2 linked regions of the Variovorax paradoxus genome follow. The protein of the gene in region 2 interacts with the protein of the main gene of each other region in a pairwise test. Links are inferred from orthologs where the notes say so. Each region holds a gene or a part of one and is shown on either strand. Other genes may lie near its edges.

Region 1 (14,690 bases), 170 kb from region 2 along the record:
CCTGGGGGGTGGTGTCGGCACGAAGGCCCATGCTGCGGCCGGAGAGCTGGTCGACGAGCTTGAAGGTTTGGAGGTCGAGCGCCTCGCCGGTGCCCGACAGCAACGACTCGAGATGCTCGAGCAGCGGCGGCATCACCAGCTCGTAGCCATAGCCACGGGCGGTATCGAGCAGCTGGCGTCGAAGTTCTTCGATGTGGCGCGCCTCGGAAGGCAGCACATCGGCAATGTGATCCGGGAGGACCCAGGCGGACATGGGGATCGGGGGCGTGGTTAAACCGGGATTCTACCGGGACCGAGCTACCCCAAAACCCAAAGGAGGAGCAAACCCAGCAAGATGCTGCAAAGTCCGAAGAAACGCAGCTGTCCGTCGCGCAGCTGCATCAGCTGGCCGAAGCCGCGCCGCCACCCGCCCGGCGACACGAAAGGCAGGATGCCTTCGATCACCAGCACGAGCGCCAGCGCGCTCCAGAAGATTTCGGCGCTCACGACGAAGCCGGCCGACGGATCAGCGGCGCGGCGCGTTGCCTGCTGGCGTGCCGGCGCTCTGCATGGCGCGGAAGAAGTCGGACGACGGATCGAGCACCATCACGTCGCTCTTCTTGTTGAAGCTCTGCTTGTAGGCTTCGAGGCTGCGATAGAACTGCGCGAACTGCGCATCGCGGCCGAAGGCCTCGCTGTAGGCAGCGGCGGCCTGGGCATCGCCCTCGCCCTTGATCTTCTGGGCGTCGCGGTAGGCGTTGGCCACGATCACTTCGCGCTGGCGGTCGGCGTCGGCGCGGATCTTTTCGCCTTCGGCAAAACCGGTCGAACGCAGCTCGTTGGCAACGCGCTTGCGCTCGGCCTCCATGCGGCGGTAGACCGATTCGGTGATCGCTTCCACGTAGTCGACACGCGTGATGCGCACGTCGATCACGTCCACGCCCCAAGGCTTGGCACCCTTCACCACGGCCAGCACTTCGCGCTGCACGTCGGACATGAGCGCCTCGCGGCGCACGGAGATCAGGTCGCGCACGGTGCGCTTGTTGATGTTTTCCTGGAAGGCATTGCGAACCACGCGGTTGAGCTGCGTGGCGCCCGCGCTCTCGTCGAGGCCGACGTTGCGGATGTAGGCCTGCGGATCGGTGATGCGCCAGCGCACATACCAGTCGATCACCACGCGCTGCTTCTCGGCCGTGAGCATGGGCTCGGTGTCGAGGCTGGACAGCGTGAGCAGGCGCTTGTCGATGTACGAGACGTTCTGCAGCGGCGGCGGCAGCTTGAAATGCAAGCCTGGCTCGGTAATGACCTGCTTGATCTGCCCCAGGGCGTACACCACGCCGAACTGGCGCTGGTCGACCACGAAGAGGGTCGAGCTCAGCAGCACCAGCAGCACGAGGATCGACGAGGCGATGAATCCGATTCTGTTCATGTTCTTCTTAGCCTTTTCAACGCACGTCGCGGTCGCGCGAACGGCCGTCGCGGGCGCGGTTGTCGCCGGCGGAGGGGGCCACGGGAATCACCGAGGACTGGGCGGGCGCGGTGCCGGCCACGCTGGGGCTGGCTGCATCGACCGGCGTTGCCTGGTTGTTGCCGCTCATCTGCATGAGCTTGTCCAGCGGGAGGTACAGCAGGTTGGAGCCTTGCTTGGTGTCGACCAGCACCTTGGTGGTGCTGGCGTAGATCTGCTGCATGGCGTCGGTGTACATGCGGTCGCGCGTGACTTGCGGGGCCTTCTGGTATTCGGCCAGCACGGCGGCGAAGCGGCCTGCATCGCCTTGCGCCTGCGCGACGATACGCGCCTTGTAGGCCTCGGACTCTTCCTTCAGGCGCGATGCGGTACCCGTTGCACGCGGCACCACGTCGTTGGCATAGGCCTGGGCTTCGTTCTTGGCGCGCTCGCGTTCCTGTCCGGCCTTGAGCACGTCGTCGAATGCGGACTGCACCTGCTCGGGCGGGCGAACGCCACCCTGCTGCAAGTTGATGTTGACCACCTCGACGCCGACCTTGTAGCGGTCGAGGATGGTCTGCATCAGCGCGCGCACGCGAGGCGCGATCTGGTCGCGCTCCTCGGCAAGGGCCGCATCCATCTTCATCTTGCCGACCACTTCGCGCACGGCGGTTTCGGCCACTTGCACCACCGTTTCCGTGGGCGACTTGCTCTCGTACAGGTAGGCGCGCGCATCGCTCAGGCGGTACTGCACGGCAAACTTGATTTCGACGATGTTCTCGTCCTCGGTCAGCATGGCCGACTCGCGCAGGCCCGTCGTGCGCACGATGGCGTCGCGGCCCACGTCGGTGGAACGGATCTGCGTGACCACGACAACTTCGTGGCGCTGGATCGGGTACGGCAGGCGCCAGTTGAAGCCCGCGCCCACCGTCGCCTTGTAGCGGCCGAATTGGGTAACCACGGCCTGCTGGCCTTCGTTCACGATGAAGAAGCCGGTACCCAGCCAGATGAGAACGGCCACGATGGCCACGAGGCCGATGCCGAAGCCCGCATTCTTCATGTCGGGCCTGTAGCCGTTACCGCCGCCATCGTTGCCGCTGGGGCGGTTGCCGCCACCCTTGCCACCGAAGAAGCCGCCGAGCTTGCGATTGAGGTCGCGCCAGAGTTCGTCGAGATCCGGCGGCCCCTGGTTGGGGCCCTGCCCGCGAGGGCGGTTGCCGTTGTTCTGGTTGCTGTTGCCCGAAGGCGGGGGCGTCGGGGCGCCCGGTGGGTCTGCGTCGGGAGGTCGGTTGCCGGTCGGGCGGTCGCCGTTGGATGCGGGCTCATCGCCACGCCCCCACCGGCCATCGTTCAGGTTGAACATGCCCAGAAACCCTCTCCACGCTGGCTTTGCATTCATTCGCTTCGTTCTCTTGTCAGTGGCGGGATTGTGCCCAATCAATTGGCGGTATCGTGCAATTCAGTGTCGGCTTCTGGGGTCATCGTATCGCCCACGGAACCCGACCGGCGGGCCAGTTCGGCTCGCAGCAGGGGAACGCCCTCGCCGCTTCGCGCACTCAGGAAGATGCGCGGAACCTGCACGCCGTCGATTTCCATCTCGTCCTGCAGATGCAGCGGATGCTGTGCAGTTTCAAGGGCGTCGAGCTTGTTGAACACCAGAAGCTGCGGAACGGCATCGGCCCCGATGTCGCGAAGAACCGACTGCACTTCGGCCATCTGCTCGGGGAAATGCGGGTTGGAGGCATCGACCACGTGCAGGAGCAAGTCGGCGTCGACCGCCTCTTGCAGGGTGGCCTTGAACGCGTCGACCAGGCCGTGAGGCAAGTCGCGAATGAAGCCGACGGTGTCTGAAATGGAAACCTGCCGGCGGGCGTCGCCCAGGTACAGGTTGCGCGTGGTGGTGTCGAGCGTTGCAAAAAGCTGGTCGGCCGCATACGCGCGGGCTTTCACCAGTGCATTGAACAGCGAAGACTTGCCTGCGTTGGTATAGCCCACGAGCGAGATGTTGAAGGTCTCGCGGCGCTCGCGCTGGCGGCGCTGCGTTCCGCGCTGCTTCTGCACCTTGGCGAGGCGCTCGCGCGTGCGCTTGATCGACTCGCTGATCATCCGGCGGTCGAGCTCGATCTGCTTTTCACCGGGGCCGCCTCGCACACCGGCGCCGCCAGTCTGGCGCTCCAGGTGGGACCAGCGGCGAACCAGGCGCGTGCTGAGGTATTGCAGTCGCGCCAGCTCGACTTGGAGCTTGCCCTCATGGGAGCGGGCACGCTGCGCGAAGATTTCCAGAATAAGGAAGGTGCGGTCATACACCGCCACGTCGAGCTGGCGCTCGAGATTGCGCTGCTGCGCGGGGCTCAGCGACTGGTCGAAGATGACCTCGCTGGCCTGGTGCATTGCAGCCAGTTCCTTGATTTCATCGGCTTTGCCGCTTCCGACGAAGAGCGCTGCGTCGGGCGCCTTGCGTTTGCAGATGAGTCGGGCGACAGGCTCCAGGCCCGCGGTCTGTGCGAGCAGGCCGAGTTCCTCGAGTTCGCTGTCGAAATGGGGCAGCCCGAAATCGACGCCGACGAGAACGGCGGCGCCTTCCTGGCGGGAGTTCAGTTCAGACAAGCGGGATCAAATATGGAAAAAGCGCGGCGGTGGGTACCGCCGCGCTCCGCGCGATCAGGCTGCGGCGTCGTCGTTCTCGGCAGCCGAGAAGTTGACGGCACGACCCGGCACGATAGTGGAAATGGCGTGCTTGTAGACCATTTGTGTCACCGTGTTGCGAAGCAACACGACGTACTGGTCGAAAGACTCGATCTGGCCCTGCAGCTTGATACCGTTCACCAAGTAAATGGAAACCGGCACATGCTCGCGACGCAGGGTGTTCAGAAACGGGTCTTGTAGAAGTTGCCCTTTATTGCTCACGATATTCTCCGTGTTCAAGAGTAGTTGTTGGAGAGATGACCTTAACACAGGGTTTCTGCGCCGCAGCAGGCGGGGTCAAAAGCCTTTGAAAAATAACGTCTCTCAAAAGCCGGAACTTCCAGCGCAGCCGCAGCTCATCGGCTGCCATCGGTCGACAAGCGCGCTCAGTCGTCCTTGTCCGCAAAGGGATTCTGCGAGCTCTTGAACTGAATGCGCAAGGGCGTGCCCACGAGGTCGAATTCCTTGCGGAAGCGCCCTTCGAGAAAGCGCTTGTACGCCTCGGTCACGTGCTCCAGCGAATTGCCGTGAATGATGATCACCGGCGGGTTCATGCCGCCCTGGTGCGCATAGCGCAGCTTGGGGCGGAACATGCCCGCGCGCTTGGGCGACTGGAACTGCACCGCCTCCAGCAGCAGCCGGGTCAGCACGGGTGTGGACATCTTGCGGGTGGCCGATTTATGGGCCTGCGCAATCGCCTGCCATACCGGGCCGAGACCCTGGCGCTTGATGGCCGAGATGAAATGCAGCGATGCGAACTTGAGGAACGGCAGGCGGGTTTCGATCTGGCGCTGGATCTGCTCGCGCTGGTAGCTGTCGACCGCGTCCCACTTGTTGATGGCAATCACCACCGCCCGTCCGCTTTCGAGGATGTAGCCGGCAATGTGCGCGTCCTGGTCGGTCACGCCCTGGGTGGCATCGAGCAGCAACAGCACCACGTTGGCCGACTCGATGGCCTGCAGCGTCTTGACCACCGAGAACTTCTCGATTGCTTCGAACACCTTGCCCTTGCGGCGCAGGCCGGCCGTGTCGATGAGCTCGAAGCGCTGGCCGTTACGCTCGAACGGCACCGAAATGGCATCGCGTGTGGTGCCCGGCATGTCGAAGGCCACCAGGCGCTCTTCGCCAAGCCAGGTGTTGATCAGCGTGGACTTGCCGACGTTGGGCCGTCCGGCCACGGCCAGCTTGATCGGCTTGTTGACGTCGTCTTCGTCGGTGTCGTCTTCGGGATCCGGCAGGTTGAGCGGCGCGAGCGCCAGTTCGACCAGGTCGCGCATGCCCTGCCCGTGCGCGGCGGAAACGCCGTGCACGTCGCCAAAGCCCAACTCGTAGAAGTCGACGAGCTTGGTGCCGTCATGCATGCCTTCAGCCTTGTTGGCCGCCAGCACGCACGGCTTGCCCAGCCTGCGCAATTCGTTGGCAATGTCGTGGTCTTGCGCCGAAAGGCCTTCGCGCGCGTCGACGACGAAGATCACCACGTCGGCCTCGGCCACGGCCTGCCGCGTCTGCTTGGCCATTTCCTTGTAGATGCCGCTGCCGGCATCGGGCTCGAAGCCGCCGGTGTCGATCACGATGAACTCGTGCTTGCCCAGCCGGCCGTTGCCGTAGTGGCGGTCGCGCGTGAGCCCCGCAAAGTCGGCGACGATGGCGTCGCGCGTCTGCGTCAGGCGGTTGAAAAGGGTCGACTTGCCGACGTTGGGACGCCCGACCAGGGCCACGACCGGCTTCATGGCCGGCCTTTCATTGGCGCGGTTTTCATGGGCGGGCCTTCGAGAAAGTTATTCAGGGCGATAGCCAAACACACCGCCGTTGGCCGTCACGACGACAACCGTATTGCCGGCCATCACCGGGGTGACGCCGATGGCGGAGCCGTCGGGCGTGACGCGATTGAGCAGTGAGCCGTCTTCGCGCGAGACGAAGTGCAGCGTTCCGGTGCTTTCGCCAATGACGAGCGAACGCCCCACGGCCAGCGGGCCGGTCAGGACGCGGTTCTTGAAGCGCGTCGATTGCCAGGCGCGCTCACCATCGGCGCGGCGCCATGCCGTGACGCTGCCGTCCGATTCGGTGCCGTACACAAAGCTTTCGTCGCCGCTCACGCCTTCGGCGCCGGAAGCCGGCTTGGTCCAGAGCAGCTGGCCGCGAATGGTGTCGACGCAGCCGACGTTGGCGTAGTAGGCCCGGGCGCAGACGGTGTCACCGACACGGCTCACGCTGCCGGTCAGGTCGACCAGGCGCTCGACGTCGTTGGTGCCGCGAGGTGCGGCAATCGGCGCTTCCCAGCGCGAAGTGCCGTTGCCCGGGTTCATGCCGACCAGGCGGCCGCCGATGCCCGACACCAGCGTGTCGCCCACCGCGATCAGCACGCCCGACTTCTTGAGCACCAGGTTTTCGGCGGTGCGCTGCTGCAGCCAGAGGCGGCGGCCGCTCTGGCCATCCCAGGCGCTGATGCTGCGGTCGGCCGTTTGCACGAAGACACGCCGGCCAGCCACCAGAGGCGCGGTAAAGGCCTGGGCCGAGAGGCGCTGCTTCCAGAGGACCTTGCCGCCTTCGATGGCGACCAGTTCGTTGTCAGCGGTGACGACAGCGGCCAGCGAACCGTCGCTGCCGACGCCTGCCGCCAGCTTGGCGCCGACGTTGCCGCGCCATGTTTCGCGGCCGGCACGGGCATCGATGGCGACCACGGTGCCGTCGGTGCCCGCCACGGTCACGATGTCGCCGCTGACATCGACTGCGAGCGGGAAGCTCACGGCGGGAATGCGCACGTTCCAGGCCTGGCGCACCCCAAACAAGGCGGGATTCGGCGGCAATTCGGCGGGCTTGGGCTTGCTGGTGCCGGAGCAGGCGGCCAACATGGCGGCCAGAACAATAGCCGAACCCGCACGCAGGACAGACGACTCAGGCATGAAACGCTTGAAATTCATAATGCGATGCGATCAGGATTTTTGGGGGGCTGCCGGCGTGACCGTGATCACGGGTGCCAGGCTCTTCGGATCGACGCCGGAGGCATTGAGCTTGAATTCGACGAGGCGCCGGTAGTCGGACGTCGCGCCAAGGCCGGTCCAGGCCTTGCGGTATTCGGCCTGCGCTTCGTTGCGCTTGCCCTGGGCCATGTAGATGTCGCCCTTGCGATCGGCCACGAGCGGCTCGAATTCCCTGGGCACGTCGCCGGAGAGTTGCTTGAGCGCTTCGTCATACGACTTGCTGTCGAGCAGTTCGGCCGCCAGCCGGAGCTTGGCCACCGCCTTGTAGCCCGGATCGACAGCGCTTTCGGCAACCCAGCCAAGGGCTGCGCGCGAAGCGTCCAGATTGCCCTTCTCGTACAGCGCCTTGGCGGCGAGAAGGCCGGCCTGCTGCGCATAGGCCGTCTTGGCGAAGCGCTCTTTCATGTCGCCCAGCACGCGCTGGATGCGTTCCACGTCGCCGGACTGCGCGCTGCGCTCGACCTCGTCGTAGAGCGCTGCGGCTTGCGCCGCCTTGCTGCGCTGGAAATATTGCCAGCCGTTCCAGGCCACGAAGGCTCCGGCCGCAAGCAATACCACCCAGGTGATCAGGGTGCCGTAGGTGTTCCAGAAATGCTTGAGCTGGTCGAGCTGTTCCTGTTCGTCGAGATCGAGATGGGTTGCCATGCGTATCAGGTGTTGGGAGCCGGCGATTGTAGGGTGGCGGCCCAGGTGGCCACTTCGGCAAGAGCGCGGGCGCTCTGCGCACCGCTTCCGTCGCGCAACGACTTGAGAGTCACTTCGCCGCGCGCAAGTTCATCGGCGCCGAAAATCAGCGCATAGGTGGCGCCACTGGCATCGGCTTTCTTCATCTGTGCCTTGAAGCTGCTCAGGCCGTCCGCCGTGGCCGCATGCATCTGCACGCTGACACCCGACTCACGCAACTGCTGCAGGGTACGCAACACAACAGGCATCGACGCGGCATCAGGCACCACGGCATAGGCATCGGGTGCGGGCGCGGAAACCTCGGCGCCCTGCTCCTTCAGCAGATCGAGCACGCGCTCGACGCCCATTGCCCATCCCACGGCCGGCGCCGGCTTGCCGCCGATTTGCGCAATCAGGTCGTCGTAGCGGCCGCCGGCACACACCGTCCCCTGCGAACCCAGCCGGTCGGTCACGAACTCGAACACGCTGAGGTTGTAGTAGTCGAGTCCGCGCACCAAACGCGGGTTGATCGTGAATGCGATGTCGTTGGCCTTGAGGATGGCTTGCAGTCCCTCGAAGTGCGCAAGCGATTCAGCCCCGAGAAAGTCGATCAGCTTCGGTGCCGATTCGACGACGTCCTTCATGGCCGGATTCTTGGTGTCGAGAATGCGCAGCGGATTGCTGTGCAGGCGGCGCTTGCCGTCCTCGTCGAGCTTGTCGGCATGCTTCTCGAAATGGGCAATGAGTTGGGCGCGGTGCAGCGCGCGCTCGGCGGGTTGGCCCAGGCTGTTGAGTTCGAGCCGCACGTCGGTCAAGCCAATGGCCTTCCAGAGCGCATTGGCCAGCAGGATCAGCTCCGCATCGACGTCAGGGCCTGCAAAGCCCAGGGCTTCCGCGCCGATCTGGTGGAACTGGCGGAAGCGTCCACGCTGCACGTTCTCGCGGCGGAACATCGGTCCGGTGTACCAGAGCCGCTTGGGGCCTTCGTACAGCATGTTGTGCTCGATCACCGCGCGCACCAGGCCGGCGGTGTTCTCGGGACGCATGGTGAGATGCTCGAACTTGCCGTGCTTGTCGGCGCGATCTTCAAAGGAGTACATCTCCTTCTCGACGATGTCGGTCACCTCGCCGATGCCGCGCACGAACAAGGCCGTGCGCTCCAGGATCGGCGTGCGCACGTTGCGGTATGCAAAGCGCCCCATCAGGTCGCGCACGGTGGCCTCCAGCCACTCCCAGCGCGCCGATTCGGACGGCAATATGTCGTTCATGCCTTTGACGGCATTCAATTTTTCAGCCATGAGTCTGCGGAGGTGTCAGGCCACGGCGGCGTGCTCGCCGCCAAAGCGCTTTTCGATGTAGTTTTCGACGAGCTGATGGAACTCGTTGGCGATATTGTCGCCGCGCAGCGTGAGGGCCTTTTCGCCGTCGATGAAGACCGGCGCCGCAGGTGCTTCGCCGGTGCCGGGCAGGCTGATGCCGATGTCGGCATGCTTGCTTTCGCCGGGGCCGTTCACGATGCAGCCCATGACGGCCACCTTCATGGTTTCGACCCCCGGATATTTCTTGCGCCACACCGGCATCTGCATGCGCAGGTAATCGTCGATCTGCTTGGCGAGTTCCTGGAAAGTGGTGCTCGTGGTGCGGCCGCAGCCCGGGCAGGCCGTCACGCTCGGCACGAACACCCGCAGGCCCAGCGCCTGGAGAATTTCATTGGCGATCAGCACCTCTTGCGTGCGCGACTCGCCCGGCTGCGGCGTGAGCGACACGCGAATCGTGTCGCCGATGCCCTCTTGCAGCAGGATCGAAAGCGCCGTGGCCGAGGCCACCGTGCCCTTGGTGCCCATGCCGGCTTCGGTGAGGCCGAGGTGCAGCGGGTATTCGCAGCGACGGGCAAGCTCGCGATACACCGAGATCAGGTCTTGCACACCGCTCACCTTGCACGACAGGATGACCTGGTTGCCGGCCATGCCCATCGATTCGGCCAACTTGGCGGATTCGATGGCCGAGGTGATCAGCGCCTCGTACATCACCTGCTTGGCGTCCCACGGTTCGGCGCGCTGGCTGTTGATGTCCATCAGGCTGGCAAGCAGTTCCTGGTCGAGGCTGCCCCAGTTCACGCCAATGCGCACGGGCTTGTTCCACCGCATGGCCGCGTCGATCATCTGGCCGAACTGGCGGTCGCGCTTGTCGCCCTTGCCCACGTTGCCGGGATTGATGCGGTACTTGCTGAGCGCCTCGGCGCAGGCCGGATAGTCGGTCAGCAGGCGATGCCCGTTGTAATGAAAGTCGCCGATCAGCGGCACGTCGATGCCCATGCGGTCGAGCTGCTCGCGGATGTAGGGCACCTGGGCCGCGGCCTCGGGCGTGTTGACCGTGATGCGCACCATTTCCGAACCCGCGGTGGCGAGCTCCTTCACCTGGATGGCCGTGCCGATGGCATCGACCGTGTCGGTGTTGGTCATCGATTGCACGCGCACGGGCGCGTCGCCGCCGACCGTGACGGTGCGCGCACCCCAGACCACCTGGGCCTGGCGCGAGCGGCGCGCCTTCGGCGCCGCCGATTCAATGGGTTGAGGAGTGCAGTCGCTCAAGATGTCACCTCGAAACGCGCCACGCCGCCGCCGCGCGTGACCGGCTTCAGATCGTAGGGCTTTCCGCGCACTTGCACATCGACCGCCGAAGCGCGCCCGACCACCACCGACAGCGGCAGCGCGCCGGACAACCCCACGGTTTCGCCGGCTTGCACGATGCGCCGCAGCAACTGCTTGCCGCCCGCCTCCGTCACCGTGATCCAGCAGTCTTCGCGAGCGACGAAGACCAGCGGCTGGCCTCCGCCGGCAGCGGCAGACGGCGCCGCAACGGTGGCAGCTGCATTGGCTGCTGGCAAGGCCGTGGCGGATGGCGCACCCGGTGCGGCAGGTGCTGCCGCAGGCGTTCCGGGCGCCGCATTCGCCGGGCCGGTTGCCGCAGGCGGCACAGGCGACACCGGTGCGTTCTCGATGACGGAGGCTCCGCCTGGAGCCGCTGCGACTGCAGGCGCCTCGGTAACCGAGCCTGTTTCGGTTTCGCCGCGCGCCGTCCAACGCGAGACGGCGGCGCCGACCTGGTCGAAAGCCGACTGCGGCAGCCAGAACAGCACCGCTGCCCCCACCAGCAGCAAAGCGACGACGATCAGCAATGCGCGCGATGGAAGACCGTTGGAGCGGCTGCCGTTCCAGCGCGGCGTACCGGAAACGATATTGCTCTTGAGCGTGCGGTCGGCCGTTGCCAGCGGCGCGCGCTGCGCTCCCGGCAGCTTTGCCAGCACCGGAGCGGAATCGATGCGCAAGGCGCGGCAGACGCTGCTTGCCAGCGCGCGCGCAAAGACCGGATCGGGCAGCGAATCGATATCGTCCGCCTCCAATGCCATGAGCTTCTGCGGCGGCACCTTCAGCGCCGCGGCCACCATTTCGATATGCAGGCCATGGGCCTCGCGCGCCTCGCGAAGCATGTCGCCGGCCGTCTTGTGCGTGATGTCGCCTTCCTCGAGCGGCAGCGCCGCGGAAGTGCCGAACTCCGAAACCCGTTCAGTCATTGAAATTCCCGCGCTCGTACGCTATTGCCTCCCGGGACTGCGGAAAGCGCCGTTGCAGTTGTCCTCCCAACTGCGCAACTGCCTCGCGGTTGTTGAGCCGTCGTTCGATCTTGATGCCGAGCCACAGCGTCTCGGCGCTGGCCGAGGGGCTGTTGTTGACGCGGCGAATGTAGAACTGCGCGCGCGACCATTCTTCGCGCTGCGCCAGCAGCGAGGCCAGGTTGAACCCGACCACCGGATTGCCGGCGTCCATCTCATAGGCCTGCATCAGGCTGCGCTCCGCCTCCGGGCGCTGGCCGGCCTTGAGCTGGCAAACACCCAACGTCATGAGCGTCTTGGCCCGGTCGGTGTAGCTCGGCACCGCGAGCGCGGCGTTGAACTGCTGGGCCGCGTCGCCATAACGGTTCTGCTGGCACAGCAGCCAGCCGTAGTTGTGCCGCACGTTGGGATCGCGCGGGTTGATGGCGATGGCGCGGCGGAAGCTGTCCTCGGCCATGCCGGCATCGTCGAGCCGCATGTAGACGAGGCCCCGAAGGCTGTAGGCATCCGCGTAGTTGGGGTCGGCGACCAGCGCCTGCTTGATTTCGTCGAGCGCGACGGTGTTCTGGCCATGCTCGAAGTAGCCCGAGGCCAACTCAAGCCGCAGCCGCGCGCGGCGCTGCCGGCTGCTTTCGTCCGACTCGGTGACGATCTCCGCACCCTTGCCCGAGCTGGTGTCGGCCAGGCTGGTGGTGGTGGTCCGCGTGTTGACGCAGCCCACGAGCAGAAACGCCACGGCCACACCGGCAAAGCTTGCAGTCAGCAGCCGCTGCGCGCTCGCGGTGGTCATCGGAAAGGCCATGCTCATTGGATCAGTGCTCCTGGGGGGTGGTCTTTCGAACCGGATGCAGAACAACAGGGCGCTCCGACACGGCACGGCGCTGGGCCATGCGTTCGGCGGCGCGCGTGCGGTCCTTCACGTCGCCGGCCAGCTGTCCGCAGGCCGCGTCGATGTCGTCGCCGCGCGTCTTGCGCACGGTGGTCACGAGGCCGGCCTCGCTCAGCGTCTTGGCAAACGCCAGCACCCGCGGCTGCGGCGAACGCAGCAAGCCCGAGGCCGGAAACGGGTTGAACGGAATCAGGTTGAACTTGCACGAAATGCCATGCGTGCGAACGAGTTCCACCAGTTGCCGCGCATGCTCGGGCTGGTCGTTCACACCGTCGAGCATGCAGTACTCGAAAGTGATGAAGTCGCGTGGCGCATGCGCCAGGTAGCGCTTGCAGGCCCCGATCAGTTCGGCGATGGGGTACTTGCGATTGAGCGGCACGAGATCGTCGCGCAGCGCATCGTTGGGCGCGTGCAGCGACACGGCCATGGCCACTGCACAATCGGCGCCCAGGCGGTCGATCATCGGCACCACGCCGGAGGTCGACACGGTCACGCGGCGGCGCGACAGCCCATAGGCGTTGTCGTCGAGCATGGTGCGCAGCGCCGGCACGAGCGCCGAGTAGTTCTGCAGCGGCTCGCCCATGCCCATCATCACCACATTGGAAATGACGCGCTCGTCGCGTTTCAGGTGCTTGCGAAGGAAGTGCTCGGCAAACCACAGCTGGGCGACGATTTCGCCCGTGCTCAGGTTACGACTGAAGCCCTGATGCCCCGTGGAGCAAAAACGGCAACCCACCGCGCAGCCGGCCTGGGACGACACGCACAGCGTGCCGCGGTCGTCTTCGGGAATGAATACGGCTTCGACGGCATTGCCATCGCCGACGTCGAACAGCCACTTGATCGTGCCGTCCTTGGATTCGTGCTGCGTGAGAACCGAGAGGGCCTCGACGCGAGCGGTTGTGGCGAGCTTCTCGCGCAGCGACTTGGCCAGATCGGTCATCTGGGCGAAGTCGCTGGCGCCACGCTGGTGGATCCAGCGGAACAGCTGCGTGGCGCGGAATCGCTTCTCGCCGAGCTTTTCGCAGAACGCAGCCAGCCCCTCGAGATCGAATTCGAGCAGGTTGGCCGTGGTCATGAAATCAGCCGGGATACGGCTTCAGCGCGCGTAGACGTTGAGGCCGGCGAAGAAGAAGGCCACTTCGTTCGCTGCGGTTTCGGGAGCGTCCGAACCGTGCACCGCGTTGGCGTCGATGCTGTCGGCGAAGTCGGCGCGAATGGTGCCGGGGGCGGCCTTCTTCGGGTCGGTGGCGCCCATCAGGTCGCGGTTCTTGGCGATTGCGTTCTCGCCTTCGAGCACTTGCACGAACACGGGGCCGGAGATCATGAACTCGACGAGGTCCTTGAAGAAGGGACGCTCCTTGTGGACCGAGTAGAACTGCTCGGCTTCGTTGCGCGAAAGGTGCACCAGCTTGGCGGCGACGATCTTGAGGCCGGCAGCTTCGAAGCGGGAAACGATCTTGCCGATGACGTTCTTTGCAACGGCGTCGGGCTTGATGATGGAGAGGGTACGTTCGATAGCCATTGAAGTGCTTCCTGAGCTTTAATTTTGAAGTGTTTTGTCACGGCTGCAACGAATATGTTGCACTCTACGGCGACAAAGCCTCTGATTTTAACCGGCGCAGCCCGGGGCCTTGGTGAAAACCCCGCGAAAGGCTGCGCTGGCAGCTGGCTTTCAGCGTCCGCGGCGGCGGTTTCCGCCCGGGCCGCCCTGCCCGCCGAAGCCTCCGCCCGCCGGACCGCCACCACGGCGGCCTGGGCCTTGGCGTTGCTCCTTGCGCTGGCGCGAAAAGCTGTCGGCGCCGATGTAGCCGAGCGAGGTCTTCATCGGATCCGGCTGGTTCGCGCCGCCTGGCGGACGCTCTTCACCCTGGCGGTTGCCACGGTTGTTGTTGTTGCCACGGCGGCCTTGCGGCTGCATGCCAGCGTTGCCGCCACCACCACCGCCTCGGTTGCCGCGCCCCCCGCGCTCTCCACGCGGCGGCCGGCCTTCGCCGAGCGGGTTCGGAATGGGCGCCTCGCGGCCGTCATCGCGCATGTCGCGGGGCTGCTGCTGCGCGCCGCCGGCGTTGCGGTTGTTGCCGCGGCGCTTCTTGTTGCGCCCGTTGCGGCCGCCGCCGGCACCGTCCTGCCCGCCCGGGCCGCGTTGCTGCTGCGGGCGCGGCGCGCCGCCGCCCGATGCCTGGAACAAAGCGCTGATGTCGCGCTCGTCGAGCTCCATCCAGGCACCGCGCTTCAGCCCGCGCGGAAGCACCATGGCGCCGTAGCGGATGCGGATCAGGCGGCTGACCGCGTGGCCGACCGATTCGAACAGGCGCCGCACCTCGCGGTTGCGGCCTTCGGAAATGGTGACGCGGTACCAGCAGTTCGAGCCTTCGCCGCCGCCCTCTTCGATGGTGCCGAACTGGGCCATGCCATCGTCGAGGCGCACGCCTT
Region 2 (14,677 bases):
AAGCCGGCAAACACGTGGTGGTGGACAAGCCTTTCACCCTCGACGTGGCCGAGGCCCGGGATCTGGAAGCGTTGGCTCGGCGCAACAACCGGTTGCTGGCGGTTTACCAGAACCGGCGCTTCGACGCCGACTACCTCACGCTCAAGGACGTGCTGGCCAGTGGTGAATTGGGCCGCCCGGTGTACCTCGAATCGCATTTCGACCGCTTTCGCCCCGAGGTTCGGGACCGCTGGCGCGAGCAGAAGGTGCCCGGCGCTGGCCTGTGGGTCGACCTGGGTGCGCATCTGGTCGACCAGGCTGTCCAACTGTTTGGAAAGCCCGACTCGCTGCAGCTCGACACCGCGGCGCTGCGCGACGGGGCGCAGGTCGAAGACTACTTTCATGCCGTGCTGCGCTACGAAAGCGGTCCGCACGCGCCGCTGCGCGTGGTGCTCCACGCCACGACGCTGGCGGCCCATGCGGCGCCGCGCTACATCGTTCACGGCACGCGCGGCAGCTACATCAAGCATGGCGTCGATCCGCAGGAAGACGCGCTGCGCGCCGGACAGCGGCCGCCCATGGCGGGGTGGGGCGCTGACCCGCAAGACGGCGAACTCGTGGTGCCCGGCAGCGACGGCGGCGAGCCGCAACGCCGTATCTGGCCCACGCGGGCCGGCAACTACGTCGACTACTACGCTGCGGTGCGCCACGCGATCCTTGGCAATGGCCCGAATCCGGTGCCTCCAGAGCAGGCCGTCGCGCTGATGGAATTGCTCGACATCGGCCAGCAGAGCGCGGCCGAGGGGCGGGCGATTCGCATCGTCGAACGCCCATGAAAAAAGCGCGCTGACCTGTAAGGGTCAACGCGCTTTGCGGCGAGCGTGGTGCTCAGCCGCCGCGACGCATCATGTCGAAGAACTCGACATTCGTTTTCGTCGCCTTCATGTTCTTGAGCATCAGCTCCATCGACTCGATCTCGTCCATGTTGTACATGAGCTGGCGCAGGATGCGGGTCTTCTGCAGGATCTCGGGGGCGAGCAGCAGCTCTTCGCGGCGCGTGCCGCTGCGGTTGAGCTGGATCGACGGGAACACGCGCTTTTCGTACAGGCGGCGGTCCAGGTGGATTTCGGAGTTGCCGGTGCCCTTGAACTCTTCGAAGATCACTTCGTCCATGCGGCTGCCGGTGTCGATCAGCGCGGTGCCGATGATGGTGAGCGAGCCGCCTTCTTCCACGTTGCGCGCCGCGCCCAGGAAGCGCTTGGGGCGCTGCAGCGCGTTGGAGTCGACACCGCCGGTCAGCACCTTGCCCGACGAGGGCACGACGTTGTTGTAGGCGCGGGCGAGGCGGGTGATCGAGTCGAGCAGGATCACCACGTCTTTCTTGAGCTCGACCAGGCGCTTGGCGCGCTCGATCACCATTTCGGCCACGTGCACGTGTCGCGCGGCGGGCTCGTCGAAGGTCGAGGCAATGACCTCGCCCTTCACGGTGCGCTGCATTTCGGTCACTTCTTCAGGCCGCTCGTCCACCAGCAGCACCATCATGTGCACTTCGGGGTAGTTGGCGCTGATGGCGTGGGCGATGTGCTGCATCATCACCGTCTTGCCGCTCTTGGGCGGCGCCACCAGCAGGGCGCGCTGGCCTTTGCCGATGGGGGCGATGATGTCGATGATCCGGCCCGTGATGTTCTCGTCGCTCTTGATGCCGTCGCGCTCGAGCTTCATCTGCTCCTTGGGGAACAGCGGCGTCAGGTTCTCGAACATCACCTTGTGCTTGTTCTGCTCGGGCGGACCGTCGTTGACCTTGTCGAGCTTGGTCAGCGCGAAGTAGCGCTCGCCGTCCTTGGGCGTGCGCACTTCGCCTTCGATCATGTCGCCGGTGTGCAGGTTGAAGCGGCGCACCTGGCTCGGCGAGATGTAGATGTCGTCGGTGCTGGCCGTGAAGCTGGTGTCCGGGCTGCGCAGAAAGCCGAAGCCGTCGGGCAGGATTTCGAGCACGCCGTCGGCGAAGACCTGCTCGCCGGCCTTGGCGCGCTTCTTGATGATCGCGAACATCAGCTCTTGCTTGCGCATGCGGCCGACGTTTTCGATCTCAAGCGCTTCAGCCTGCTTGAGGACTTCAGACACGTGGAGTGCCTTGAGTTCGTTTAAGTGCATGGAATGACCCCTCGCGGGGTAATCGATCGGAAAACGGGGGGAGGTTAAACGTGAAGCGAGAACTGCTTCACTAACCGGGGAACTCGAACCGGTTGCCTGAAAGGGCCGGTGATCTGTGGGAGATTATGACAGGAAAAATCGCCCGGCCAACGCATTGCGCGCTGGCCGGTTGAAATGTCTCAGGCGAGCTGCTGGTCGATGAAGGCCGTGAGTTGCGCCTTGCTCATGGCGCCGACCTTGGTGGCGGCGAGCTGGCCGTCCTTGAACAGCATGAGCGTGGGGATGCCGCGGATGCCGAACTTGGCCGGAATGTCGCGGTTTTCGTCCACGTTGAGCTTGGCGATCTGCAGCTTGCCTTCGTAGGCGGTCGACACTTCATCCAGGATGGGTGCGATCATCTTGCAGGGGCCGCACCATTCGGCCCAGTAGTCGACCAGCACGGGCTGGCTGGACTTGAGCACGTCGGCTTCGAAGGAAGAATCGGAGATGTGTTTGATCAGGTCGCTGGCCATGTGATGTGTCCTTGTGCGCGGAGAGTTTCGGTGCAGCTAAAGTGCTGGTCATTGTGACAGAAACCAAGGGGTGGGGTGCCGTGCGGGAACGCTATGGCGCCGATAGCAAAAGCCCGTTGCGCGTCGCGCCCCACGCCCTCCAACCTCTCGATAGAACATGAACGAAGGCCACCCCGTCCAGGCCCTGTGGTGCGACCCCGCCGACGGCGTGGTTGCGCGCATTGCCGCCGCTATTGCACAGCGGCAGCTGCACGCGGCGCGCACCGTGGTCCTGGTGCCCTATGCGCAGCTCATGGGAGTCGCGCGCGGCATGTGGGGGCGCTGCGGCAGCGCGGGCTTCGTGCCGCGGTTCGAAACCACGCGCAACTGGGCGCGCAGTTCGGGCGGTTTCTTGCCCACGGGCTACGACATTGCCTTCGACATGGCGCGCGACCTGGTCACGGCCCAGGCGCTGCTCTCCCAGGCCGGTTTTGCCGCCGAACGCTTTGCGCTGGCGGGCCGCGTGGTCGAGCTGGCCTACCAGTTGGCTCCGCTGGCGGCCGCGGCGTTGCCGCAAGAGCGCGGCAGCGAATGGGCGCAGAAGGCGGCCCACGTGGCCGAAGCGGGCAGCGAGTCGGAGTGGTTCCGCATCGAAAGCGCGCTGATCCGTGTTGCGGTGGCCTGGGCCGCCAACTCGGGCTATGCCACCGATGTGCTGCTGCGCGAGAACGTGCGTAAGCAGGTCGATGCGCTCATCGTGCTCGAAGGCTTCCAGACCGATCCGCTCACGCAGACGCTGTGCAATCTGTGGGGCGACCGCGCGATTCATCTCTCGCTGGTGCCCACGGCGCCACCCGCCGCGGCTGCGAGCGCGCACGTTGCCGACGACCTGGAGGACGAGGCGGAACTGGCCGCCGCCTGCGTGCTGCGGCACTTGGCAGAGGGCCGCGCGCCGGTCGCGCTCATCACCACCGACCGCGCGCTCACGCGCCGCATCGGCGCACAGCTCCAGGCGCACGGCATCACGGCGCACGACGAAACCGGCTGGAAGCTTTCCACCACGCGCGCCGCCGCCACCGTGATGAGTGCACTGCGCGCCTGCGCGCACGACGCCGGCAGCGACCAGGTGCTCGAATGGCTCAAGAGCAGCGCCGACGGCGATGCGCTCGCCGTTCAGGCGCTCGAGGCGCGACTGCGGCGCGAAGGCGTGCGCGAGTGGTCGGCCTGGTGCGGGCAGGCCGCTCGCAGCGAAAAGCCGCAAGACATCGCATTGCTGCCTTTCACCGAAGCCGTGGAAGGCCGCCGCATGGCCTTGGCCCGTTCCAGACCGCTCGCAGACTGGCTTCGCGCCTTGCGCGAGCTGCTCGAAGCCGGCGGGCAGTGGGAGCCGCTCGCCGCCGACATGGCCGGTGGCAAGGTGATCGGTGCCCTGTGGCTCGATGCCGGCGCGCACGGCGACGACGACGAATTTCCCGGTGGACGCCATACGCTGGCCGAGTTCACCGCCTGGGTGCGCGACGTGCTCGAAGACGCCAGCTTTGTGCCGCCAGCCGGCGGCGACGTGCCCCAGGTGGTGGTGTTGCCGTTGCACCAGCTGTTGGGCCGGGCGTTCGGCGCGGTGGTCATTCCCGGGTGCGACGACCGGCGCCTGCCTGCCTCGCCCGAGCCACCTGGCAACTGGAGCGCCGCCCAACGCGCAGAACTCGGCCTGCCCGCGCGCGAAACGCTCGAGGCCGCGCAACGTTCGGCCTGGGCCGCGGCCTTGTGCAACCCTTGTTGCGAATTGCTCTGGCGCCAATCCGATGCCAGCGGCGAGCCCGTGCGGCCGAGCCCGCTGGTGCAGTCGCTGCAACTCGACCATGCGTTGCAAATGGCGCCGGACCCACGCACGCCGCGCGATGTTGCGCTGCAGCCGACCTTGTACCCGACGCCCTCTGGAGCGCTTTTGCCGCTGCGGAACATTTCGACCAGCGTCTACGAAGACCTGCGCCGCTGTCCCTACCGCTTTTTCGCGTTGCGGCAGTTGGGCCTTCGCAGTGCCGACGAGCTCGACGCCGAGGTCGACAAGCGCGACTTCGGCAACTGGCTGCATGCCGTGCTGGGCCACTTTCATGAGGCGCTGAAGAAAACCCCCACCGACGACACGGCGGAACGCGTGGCGTACATCACCGCCGCGGCCGAGCGCGCCACGCACGAGTTCGCGCTCTCCGACGCCGAGTTCCTGCCGTTCGCCGCGGCTTGGCCGGCGGTACGCGACGGTTACCTGCAGTGGCTTGCCGGCCATGAAGCAAGCGGCGCGGTCTTCGCCGAATCGGAACCGTGGATGGAGCAGCCGCTGGGCAACCTGCAGCTGGTCGGCCGGCTGGACCGCATCGACCGCATGCCCGACGGCCAGGCCTTCGTGATTGACTACAAGACCGAATCGGCCGCGGTCACCAAGGAGCGCGTGAAAGATCCGACCGAGGACACGCAGCTTGCCTTCTATGCCGCGCTGGTGGCTGACGACACGCTGCGCGCCGCCTACGTGAACGTCGGCGAAAAATCGTCCGGCACGCAGACCGTCGAACAGCCCGTGGTGGTGGAGGCGCGCGATGCGCTGGTCGCGGGCATCCTCGATGATTTCACCCGCATCGCCGAGGGTGCGGCGCTCCCGCCGTTGGGGGAGGGCGCCATCTGCGACTACTGCGCCGCACGGGGGCTTTGCAGAAAAGACTTCTGGGAAATCGAACAACCTCCGCCTTCGACTGACGCTGTGGCTGGAGGGCCTGCCCGATGAACGGCGCCGCCTACGAACACAACGGCCGGCACGTCACGCGCGAGGCGTTCTACACCGTCGCCTGCGATCCGCGCCGCTCCGTTGCGGTCGAAGCCTGCGCCGGTGCGGGCAAGACCTGGATGCTGGTGTCCCGCATCTTGCGCGCGCTGCTCGAAGAGGGCGAATCCGCCTGCGAGCCGCACGAGATCCTGGCCATTACCTTCACCAAGAAGGCTGCTGGAGAGATGCGCGAGCGGCTCGACCAATGGCTGGAGCAGTTCGCCGAGCGCAGCCCCGAAGAGCTGGTGCGCGAACTCGTGATGCGCGGTGTCGATCCCCCGGCGGCACTTGCCGCCGTGCCGCGCCTGAAAGGCCTCTACAGGCGGTTGCTCGAAGGCGGTCGGCCGGTGCAGTTCCGCACCTTTCACGCCTGGTTTGCGGGGCTTTTGCGCAACGCGCCGCTGGCGGTGCTGCGCGAACTCGGCCTCCCCGCGAACTACGAACTGCTCGAAGATGATGCGGAGGCGCGCGCGCGCACCTGGCGCCCGTTCTTCGAAGCCGTGACGGCCGACAAGGAGGCGCTGGCCGACTACTACGCCGTCGTGGCCACCTACGGCCGGTCGCAGACCGCCAAGGCATTGGGCGAAGCGCTCACGCGCCGTGTCGAGTTTTCGCTGTCCGATCCGGCGTCGGCCGTGCAGCACTTCAGCGCCATGCATCCGTCGCTCGCAGGGCTCGGGGAACCGACCGATGCCTTGAATGGAGACCTTGTCAGGCGCCGCTGGCTCGATCGCGCCGCAGCGCTCGGCCGAGAGGCCAACAAGACGCCGCAGAAGGCCGCCGAGGCGATCATCGACGTGTTCGGCACCGGCGAACCGCCGCGGGAATCGCGCGCCGCCGCCCTGGCGCACCTGCGCAAGAACTTCTTCGTCGCGACGGAAGACCGGCTCACCAAGAACCTGCAGAAATACCCCGCCGCGCAAGAAGCCGAAGCCGAGCTCCAGACTCTGTGCATGGCGCAGGCCCAGCACGCGGCGTGGCTCTACCAGCAGCGCATGACGCGCCTTACGCGCATCCTCGTCTCCGCCTTTGCCGACGTGAAGCGCGCGCACGGATGGGTCGACATGAACGACGTCGAGCAGGCCGCGCAATTGCTGCTCGGCCAGTCGGCGCTGTCGGGCTGGGTGCAGGAGCGGCTCGATGCACGCATCGCCCATCTGCTGATCGACGAGTTCCAGGACACCAACCCGCTGCAGTGGCAGGCGCTCTACGGGTGGCTCAGCGCCTACACCGGCGCGGGCGGCAAGGCACCGCGCGTCTTCATTGTGGGCGACCCGAAGCAGAGCATCTACCGCTTTCGCCGTGCCGAGCCGCAGGTGTTCATCGCTGCCAAGAAGTTCGTGCGCGAAGGCTTGGGCGGCGAACTGCTCAACTGCGACCACACCCACCGCAACGCGCGTGCGGTAGTCGGTCTTGTCAACCAGGCGATGCTGGCCGCGCAAGAGGCGGGAGAATTCGACGGCTACCGCGCACACACCACCGAGCGGAGCGACGAGGGCGAACTGCTCAAGCTCCCGCCCATCGACCGCGATGCAGTCAGCACGGCCGCAGCAGCACCTGCCGACGACGGCATGCTGCATTGGCGCGACAGCCTCGTTACGCCGCGCGTGTTGCCCGAAGAGCAGTTGCTGCAAAAGGAATGCGAACAGGCCGCGCGCTGGGTGGCGCAACGCATTGCCGACGGCACGCCGCCGCGGCAGATCATGGTGTTGGCGCGACGCCGCAACCGGCTGTCCGCCATGCAAGACGCGCTGCGTCAGCGGCACATTCCCGTGCAGCAACCTGAAAAGAACGAGCTGCACGATGCGCCTGAAGTGCAGGACGTGGTCGCGCTGATCGATGCGCTGGTATCGCCCGCGCACGACCTCTCCCTGGCACGCGCGCTCAAGTCGCCGCTGTTCGGCATCGGCGACGATGCGCTGGTGCAGTTGGCGCTGCGCCAGCGCGAGCAACCTTCGTCGAGTTGGTTCGCGTTGATTCAAAAGGGCGAAGACCTGCCGCAGGAACTGGTCGAGGCGGGCGCCAAGCTCAAGCAGTGGCGGCGCTGGCTTGCTGCGTTGCCCCCGCACGATGCGCTCGATGCGATCTTTCACGATGGCGATGTGCTCGCCAGGTTCGGTGCCGCCATGCCCTCGGCCATGCGACAGAGTGCCTTGGCCAATCTGCGCGGGCTGCTGGCGGCATCGCTCGAGATCGAAGGCGCCCGCTACGCCACGCCTTATGCGCTGGTGCGCGTATTGCGCGCCGGGGGCGTCAGGGCACCGTCCGTCGCGGTGCCAGATGCGGTGCAACTCCTGACGGTACACGGCGCCAAGGGCCTCGAGGCCGACACCGTGCTCATGCTCGACTGCGACGCGCCGCCGCCGCGCGCCCAGACCATGGGTGTGCTGGTCGAATGGAAGGGGAGCGACAGTGCACCCACGCGCTTCGTGTTCCTGGCAAGCGAGAAAACGCCGCCGGGCTGCGCCACCACATTGCTCGAAGAAGAACAGCGCGCACGCCACCGTGAGGAGCTCAACGGTCTTTATGTGGCGACCACCCGGGCGCGTGAGCGCCTTGTGCTGTCGTCGGTGCAGCCGGCCCGCGCGAACGAGGGCAGCTGGTGGACGCGGCTCGAATCGATCTGCGAACCCGTCGAAGCCGACGAGCCGCTGATCGTGTTGCCGGTGGCTTCCGGCACAGGCAGCTTCCCCATGAAGCAGATGCCGGTGCTCGCGCCAGCGGTCAAGGAACCCGTGGCTATCAAGAAAGCCGCTGACACTACCGTCGATGCGCGCGCTGCCGCGTTCGGCCAGGCGATGCACCGTCTGCTCGAATGGGCCGAGCCGGGCGAGCCCTTGCCGGCTGCGCACGTGCGAGCCGCCGCGCGCGAGTTCTTGCTCGATGCGCAGCAGGCACGCGGCGCCGCGGTGCTCGCCGAGCGCATTCGCGGCGGCGCCGGGGCATGGGCGTGGAATGAGCGCATGATCGACTGGCACGGCAATGAAGTCACTCTGGTGCACGAAGGCGAAACGTTGCGCATCGACCGACTGGTGCGCGAGCGCATCACCGGCGCCTGGTGGATCCTCGACTACAAATCTGCCGCTCGCCCCGAGCGCGACGCGGCACTCATCGCACAGATGCAGCGCTACCGCGCCGCCGTGCAACATGCCTACCCCGGTGCCACGGTGCGCGCCGCGTTCCTGACCGGGCAGGGCGAACTGGTACATCTCGAATGACTCTTTCCCATACCGTTGCCGTGATCGGCGGCGGACCTGCCGGCCTCATGGCGGCCGAAGTCTTGAGCGCGTCCGGCGTGCAGGTGCACGTCTACGACGCCATGCCCTCCGTGGGCCGCAAGTTCCTGCTGGCCGGCCGCGGCGGGCTGAACCTCACACACTCGGAGCCCTTTGACATCTTCATGAGCCGGTTCGGCGACCGGCGCGCACAGCTCGAACCCATGCTCACCCAGTTCGGACCGGAGCAGGTGCGCCAATGGGCAGCAGGCCTGGGCATCGAGACTTTCGTGGGCACATCGGGCCGCGTCTTCCCGACCGACATGAAAGCCGCGCCGTTGCTGCGTGCGTGGCTGCAGCGGCTGCGCGCAGCGGGCGTGCAGTTTCATATGCGCCATCGCTGGCTTGTCGACGGAGATGCGCCGATAGCTGCGGCTTCGCTGCGGTTTGCCACCCCGGGCGGTGAAGCCACCGTGAAGGCCGATGCGGTAGTGCTCGCGCTCGGTGGTGCAAGCTGGGCGCGGCTGGGCTCCGACGGCACTTGGGCGCCGTGGCTCCAGGCGCGCGGCGTCGACGTCGCGCCGCTGCTGCCCGCCAATTGCGGCTTCGATGGAGCAGGGTGGAGTGAACATTTCTCCAGCCGCTTTGCGGGCCAGCCCTTCAAGTCGGTCGCCATTTCATTCACCGACAGCCAAGGCCGCCGCTTTGCGCGCAAGGGCGAGTTCGTTGCGACTGCCACCGGTATCGAGGGTAGCCTGATCTATGCAGCATCGGCATTCCTGCGCGACGAGATCGCCGCGCACGGCAGCGCCACGCTGCTGCTCGATCTGCTGCCCGACCGAAGTGCCGAGCAGGTGCTGGCTGCCGTCACCCATCCGCGGGGCGCCCGCTCGCTCAGCAGCCACCTCAAGAGCCGGCTCGGCCTGGAAGGCATCAAGACCGGTGTGCTGCACGAAGTGCTGAACCGCGAGGCCATGCAAGACGCTGCCCAATTGGCGGCGACCATCAAGGCCGTGCCGCTGCGCCTGGTTGCGGCGCGCCCCATCGATGAAGCCATCAGCACCGCGGGCGGCGTTCGCTTCGATGCACTCGACGAAGGGCTCATGGCAAGCGCATTGCCGGGCGTGTTCCTTGCGGGGGAAATGCTCGATTGGGAGGCGCCGACCGGCGGTTACCTGCTGACGGCCTCCATGGCCAGCGGCGCGGCCGCGGCGCGCGGAGCGATCAAACGGCTGAACGTCTAACGGTTTATCCCGGCTGCGGCGCGGCAAGCCTCAGAGCCGCGCTGCGGCCCGGGTGTCGGCAAAAACACTGCGCCCCAGCCAGCGCCACAGGTCGCGGGTATCGGATTCAGTGCCAATGACGCGCAAGCGCCGCTCGCGCAACGCAGCCCCGGCGTCGAGGTCGCCGGTCCAGATCTCGGTCAGCGTCCGCACGGTTGATTCGACAATCAGCGTCGGCTCCTCGCCAGGGTTGTCGCGGCAGAGGTCGGCGCTGCCCTGGTCGACGACCAGCCACCACCGCCGCTCGCCGTCGGGCGCGTCGGTGAAGCGGAAGTGGATCACGATGCAGCGTGCGCGCGGGCACTCGTCGATCCGCACGAAGCGGCGGACGTCCCACATCAGGAAGCCGGCGTCCAGCTGGTCGCGCTTGAGCCGGCTGCCGATCCAGCGCGCACCCCAATGGCCCAGCGCCATCACGATGGGGCGCAGCTCCTCGCCCGCTGCGGTCAGGTGGTATTCGGCCGTGCTTCCGTCGCCATTAACCCGTTTGACGACGCCCACTTCCTCCAGCTTGCGCAGGCGCTGGGCCAATAGCGAGCCCGACATGCGCGGCACGCCGCGCCGGATGTCGTTGAAGCGCGTGCTGCCGCACAGCAGTTCGCGCACGACCAGCGGCGTCCAGCGCTCGCACAGCACCTCGGCGCCGCGCGCCACAGTACAAAACTGGCCGTAGTCGATCATGGCGTCAATTTAGTCCTTGAGGCGCGCCGAGGCCAGTACAAATTCTGGACTGGCGAAGCTTGGGCCGCGCGGCCATTCTTGAGACTCCCTCACTCGATGGAGACACATCATGGAAACCGCCACAGCCGCGCCGGCATTCAACGCCGCCGCCTTCAAGACCACCACGCGCGCTCAGTGGCAGGCCGCCGCCGAGGCCTGGCACCGCTGGGGACCGTTTCTCGGCCGCTGGCTGGGCGATGCGACGGAAACCATGTTCGATCTGGCCCGCATCGGGCCCGGCAGCCGGGTGCTCGACGTTGCCGCCGGCGCGGGCGAGCAGTCGATCGGTGCCGCGCGGCGCGCGGGCGCCAGTGGTTACGTGCTTGCCACCGACATCGCGCCGGCCTTGCTTGAGCGCGCGGCGGCGGATGCCAAGGCCGCGGGACTGTCGAACCTCGAGACCCTCGAACTCGACGGCGAGGCGCTCGACACGCTGCCTGCCGGCAGCTTCGACGCGGCAATCAGCCGCGTGGGCCTGATCTACTTCCCCGACCAGCAGCGCGCGCTTGCCGGCATGCGGCGCGCCTTGCGTCCGGGCGGGCGGGTGTCGGCGGTCGTCTACTCGACCCCCGAGCGCAACGCGTTCTTCTCGATCCCCGTGAAGATCATTCGCGAACGCGCGCGGCTCCCTGCGCCGCTGCCGGGTCAGCCCGGGCCCTTTTCGCTCGGTGCCGAGGGCGCGCTCGAGGCCGCGTTTGCCAAAGCCGGCTTGCGCGACATCGAAGTGCGCCGGGTGCCGTCGCCGGTGCGGCTGGCGAGTGCGGCCGAATGCGTGCGCTTCGAACGCGAGTCCTTCGGAGCGCTGCACCAGATGATGGTCGGGCTCGATGAGGCCGAGCGCGCGAGCACCTGGGATGCCATCGAAGAGGCGCTGCGCCAGTTCGAAGGCAGCGAAGGCTTCGTCGGGCCATGCGAAATGCTGGTCGGCGCGGGAAGCGCGTGAGGGTGGGAGTGGGGCTTAGAGCCCCTCTTGCAACGCGCAAGTTCTTGTCTTGAGAACTCGCGGTTTTTTGATGTTAGGTTGACGAGCCTTACCCCTGGCACTGACTACGCAGTTAGGGCTGCTTGGTTCCCCACCTGACCCGGTTGGCCACTTCACCATGCAGGGAGGCCCGTCAGCACTTATTGTAACCCCCCAGGCTGCGCGCACTTCGTGTCGCTTCGCCCACCCCTCTGCTGGCGGGCTATACCGGCGGCCGGCGGAGCCGGCTCCGCGGTATCCCGCGAAAAAGGCAGGGCTTTTTAGATTGCGGGGGAGGGCCGGGGACCGGCTCCGCGCCTTTTAGAATGCCCCCAATGTCTTATCTCGTGCTCGCTCGCAAGTTCCGTCCGAAAACCTTTGGCGAGATGGTCGGTCAGGGGCACGTGGTGCAGGCGCTCGAGAACGCGTTGACCACGCAGCGCCTGCATCACGCCTACCTTTTTACCGGCACGCGGGGCGTGGGCAAGACCACGGTGTCGCGCATCCTGGCCAAGTCGCTCAACTGCCAGGGTCCGGATGGGCAGGGCGGCATCACGGCCACGCCTTGCGGGGTGTGCCAGGCCTGCAAGGACATCGATTCGGGCCGCTTCGTTGATTACACCGAACTGGACGCGGCCTCGAACCGCGGCGTGGACGAGGTGCAGTCGCTGCTCGAGCAGGCGGTTTACAAGCCGGTGCAGGGGCGCTTCAAGGTCTTCATGATCGACGAAGTGCACATGCTCACCAACACCGCGTTCAACGCGATGCTGAAGACGCTCGAAGAGCCGCCCGAATACCTCAAGTTCGTGCTGGCAACGACCGATCCGCAGAAAGTGCCGGTCACGGTGCTGTCGCGCTGCCTGCAGTTCAATCTGCGGCCCATGGCGCCTGAAACGGTGCTCGAACACCTGACGAGCGTGCTGCAGACCGAACAGGTACCGGCCGAACCGCAGGCGCTGCGCCTTTTGGCTCGCGCGGCGCGTGGCTCGATGCGCGACGCGCTGTCGCTCACCGACCAGGCGATTGCCTTCGGCAACGGCGAACTGCTCGAAGCCGGCGTGCGGCAGATGCTCGGCAGCGTGGACCGAGGCCATGTGTTCAAGCTGATCGAGGCGCTGGCGCTGGGTGACGGCAAAACGGTGGTCGATACCTCCGAGGCGCTGCGGCGCGACGGCATGTCGGCTGCCTCTACGCTGGAAGAAATGACGGCCGTGCTTCAGGCCATGGCCGTGCTGCAGGCGGTGCCTTCGCGCGCGGAGTCGGCCGATTCGGCCACCGACCCCGATGCGGCCGATACAGCCCGCCTGGCATCGCTGATGCCGGCAGACGAAACCCAACTGCTCTATAGCCTGTGCCTGCACGGCCGCGGCGAGCTGGGCCTGGCGCCCGACGAGTATGCGGCGCTGACGATGGTGCTGCTGCGGCTGCTGGCCTTCAAGCCTTCGGGCGCGGCCACTTCCTCATCGGCCCCTTCGGCTTCAGCGGAAAAAAAAACTCTGAATGACGCCCCACGGGCGGTTTTGGCGCCCACGGCGGCACCTGCGGCTCGGGTTGCACCGGTAGCCGAGGCACCCGCTCGGGCTGCCGCACCGGTGCCCCCGCAAGCCGATGCGGCACCGGCGGGCCAGCGCCTTGCGGTGGTGAGCGAACCGGTGCGGCAGGGCGGGCCGCCGAGGCCGCCCCCTTCGGCGGAGGCGCCGATTGGCGAAGACAGCCCCAGGGTGCTCGCGGTGCCGATTCGCGTACAGCCGCCGCCGGGCCAGCGGGACGTGCCTCGGCCCGACGGGCAGCGCGCCCCCGCAGCGCCCATTCCCCCCAGCGAAGACGGCGATTTCTGGCATGCCACCGTCACGCAGATGATTGCGGCCGAGAGCATCAATGCCCTGGCGCGCGAGCTTGCGCTGCAGTCGCAACTTGTGGCGCGCGACGTCGACCAGTGGATACTGCGCGTGGAGCGTGAACTGCTCAACCAGCCTTCGGCGCGCGAGAAGCTCGCCGACGCGCTCGCGGCCTTGGGCCACAGCGTGAAGCTGGCGATTGAAATCGGCGGCGTGGTCGACAGCCCCGCGCGCCGCAACAAGCACGCGGCCGACGAACGCCAGCGTGTGGCCGAAGAGGCGATTCGCAACGACCCCGAGGTGCAGATGCTGATGCGCGAATTCGATGCGAAGATCGTGCCTGGAACGCTCAAGCCCGCCTGAGCGCCGTCTCTTATCCTTCCCCATTTTTTCCAACCAACAATCAGGACCAACGATGTTCAACAAAGGACAACTGGCCGGCCTCATGAAGCAGGCGCAGGCAATGCAGGACAACCTCAAGAAGGCCCAGGAAGAGCTGGCCACCATCGAGGTCGAAGGCGAATCGGGTGCCGGCCTGGTCAAGGTCGTGATGACCTGCAAGCACGACGTCAAGCGCATCACCATCGACCCGAGCCTTCTGGCCGACGACAAGGACATGCTCGAAGACCTGGTGGCCGCCGCCTTCAACGCCGCGGTGCGCAAGGCCGAGGAAACCAGCGAACAGAAGATGGGCAAGCTCACGGCCGGCATGCCGGGCCTGCCGCCCGGCATGAAGCTGCCGTTCTGAGCCGTTGATGGCCGACGCCAGTTCGCTCGACGCATTGGTCGATGCGTTGCGCCGCCTGCCCGGTGTCGGCGTGAAGTCGGCCTCGCGCATGGCTTTTCATTTGCTGCAGCACGACCGCGAAGGCGCACAGCTGCTCGCGCGTGCCCTGCAGCAGGCGGCCGGCAACGTGCGGCATTGCGAGCGCTGCAACACCTTCACCGAGGCGCCGGTCTGCAACGTGTGCCTGGACCCGCGCCGCGACGCGAGCAAGCTCTGCGTGGTCGAAACGCCCGCCGACCAGGCCGCGCTCGAGCGCACGGGTGCATTCCGCGGCTACTACTTCGTGCTGATGGGCAAGCTCAGTCCGCTCGACGGCATCGGGCCCAAGGACATCGGCCTGCAGAAGCTCTTCGACCGCGCGCTCGACGGCACGGTCAGCGAGGTGATCCTTGCCACCAACTTCACGGCAGAGGGCGAAGCCACCGCGCACGTGA

Evidence for each region.
Region 1: the proteins of rho (region 2) and hfq interact in binary tests that used the Escherichia coli proteins (3 or more experiments, as listed by UniProt). The link is inferred for Variovorax paradoxus from one-to-one orthologs.

The regions. Positions count from the first base shown.
Region 1 is NZ_CP046622.1:2,450,376-2,465,065, reverse strand. The notes cover bases 2,711-5,590. They hold hfq (RNA chaperone Hfq), read right to left. Parts: upstream 4,334-5,590; coding sequence 4,088-4,333; downstream 2,711-4,087. Other genes in these bases: der (ribosome biogenesis GTPase Der), read right to left, coding at 4,498-5,590; hflX (GTPase HflX), read right to left, coding at 2,864-4,033; hflK (FtsH protease activity modulator HflK), read right to left, coding at 2,711-2,789. Also shown: GOQ09_RS11590 (ATP phosphoribosyltransferase regulatory subunit), read right to left, coding at 1-253; GOQ09_RS11585 (DUF2065 domain-containing protein), read right to left, coding at 298-486; protease modulator HflC, read right to left, coding at 506-1,408; more of hflK, read right to left, coding at 1,425-2,710; more of der, read right to left, coding at 5,591-5,841; outer membrane protein assembly factor BamB, read right to left, coding at 5,890-7,032; GOQ09_RS11550 (YfgM family protein), read right to left, coding at 7,045-7,737; hisS (histidine--tRNA ligase), read right to left, coding at 7,743-9,053; ispG (flavodoxin-dependent (E)-4-hydroxy-3-methylbut-2-enyl-diphosphate synthase), read right to left, coding at 9,069-10,346; GOQ09_RS11535 (helix-turn-helix domain-containing protein), read right to left, coding at 10,343-11,329; type IV pilus biogenesis/stability protein PilW, read right to left, coding at 11,322-12,176; 23S rRNA (adenine(2503)-C(2))-methyltransferase RlmN, read right to left, coding at 12,181-13,332; ndk (nucleoside-diphosphate kinase), read right to left, coding at 13,354-13,779; GOQ09_RS11515 (pseudouridine synthase), read right to left, coding at 13,930-14,690. UniProt on the Escherichia coli protein: RNA chaperone that binds small regulatory RNA (sRNAs) and mRNAs to facilitate mRNA translational regulation in response to envelope stress, environmental stress and changes in metabolite concentrations.
Region 2 is NZ_CP046622.1:2,629,157-2,643,833, forward strand. The notes cover bases 1-2,867. They hold rho (transcription termination factor Rho), read right to left. Parts: upstream 2,134-2,867; coding sequence 868-2,133; downstream 1-867. Other genes in these bases: GOQ09_RS12195 (oxidoreductase), read left to right, coding at 1-815; trxA (thioredoxin TrxA), read right to left, coding at 2,313-2,645; GOQ09_RS12210 (PD-(D/E)XK nuclease family protein), read left to right, coding at 2,803-2,867. In the rest of the region: more of GOQ09_RS12210, read left to right, coding at 2,868-5,400; GOQ09_RS12215 (UvrD-helicase domain-containing protein), read left to right, coding at 5,397-8,657; GOQ09_RS12220 (TIGR03862 family flavoprotein), read left to right, coding at 8,654-9,898; GOQ09_RS12225 (winged helix-turn-helix transcriptional regulator), read right to left, coding at 9,929-10,618; GOQ09_RS12230 (class I SAM-dependent methyltransferase), read left to right, coding at 10,728-11,600; dnaX (DNA polymerase III subunit gamma/tau), read left to right, coding at 11,954-13,819; GOQ09_RS12245 (YbaB/EbfC family nucleoid-associated protein), read left to right, coding at 13,872-14,204; recombination mediator RecR, read left to right, coding at 14,212-14,677. UniProt on the Escherichia coli protein: Facilitates transcription termination by a mechanism that involves Rho binding to the nascent RNA, activation of Rho's RNA-dependent ATPase activity, and release of the mRNA from the DNA template.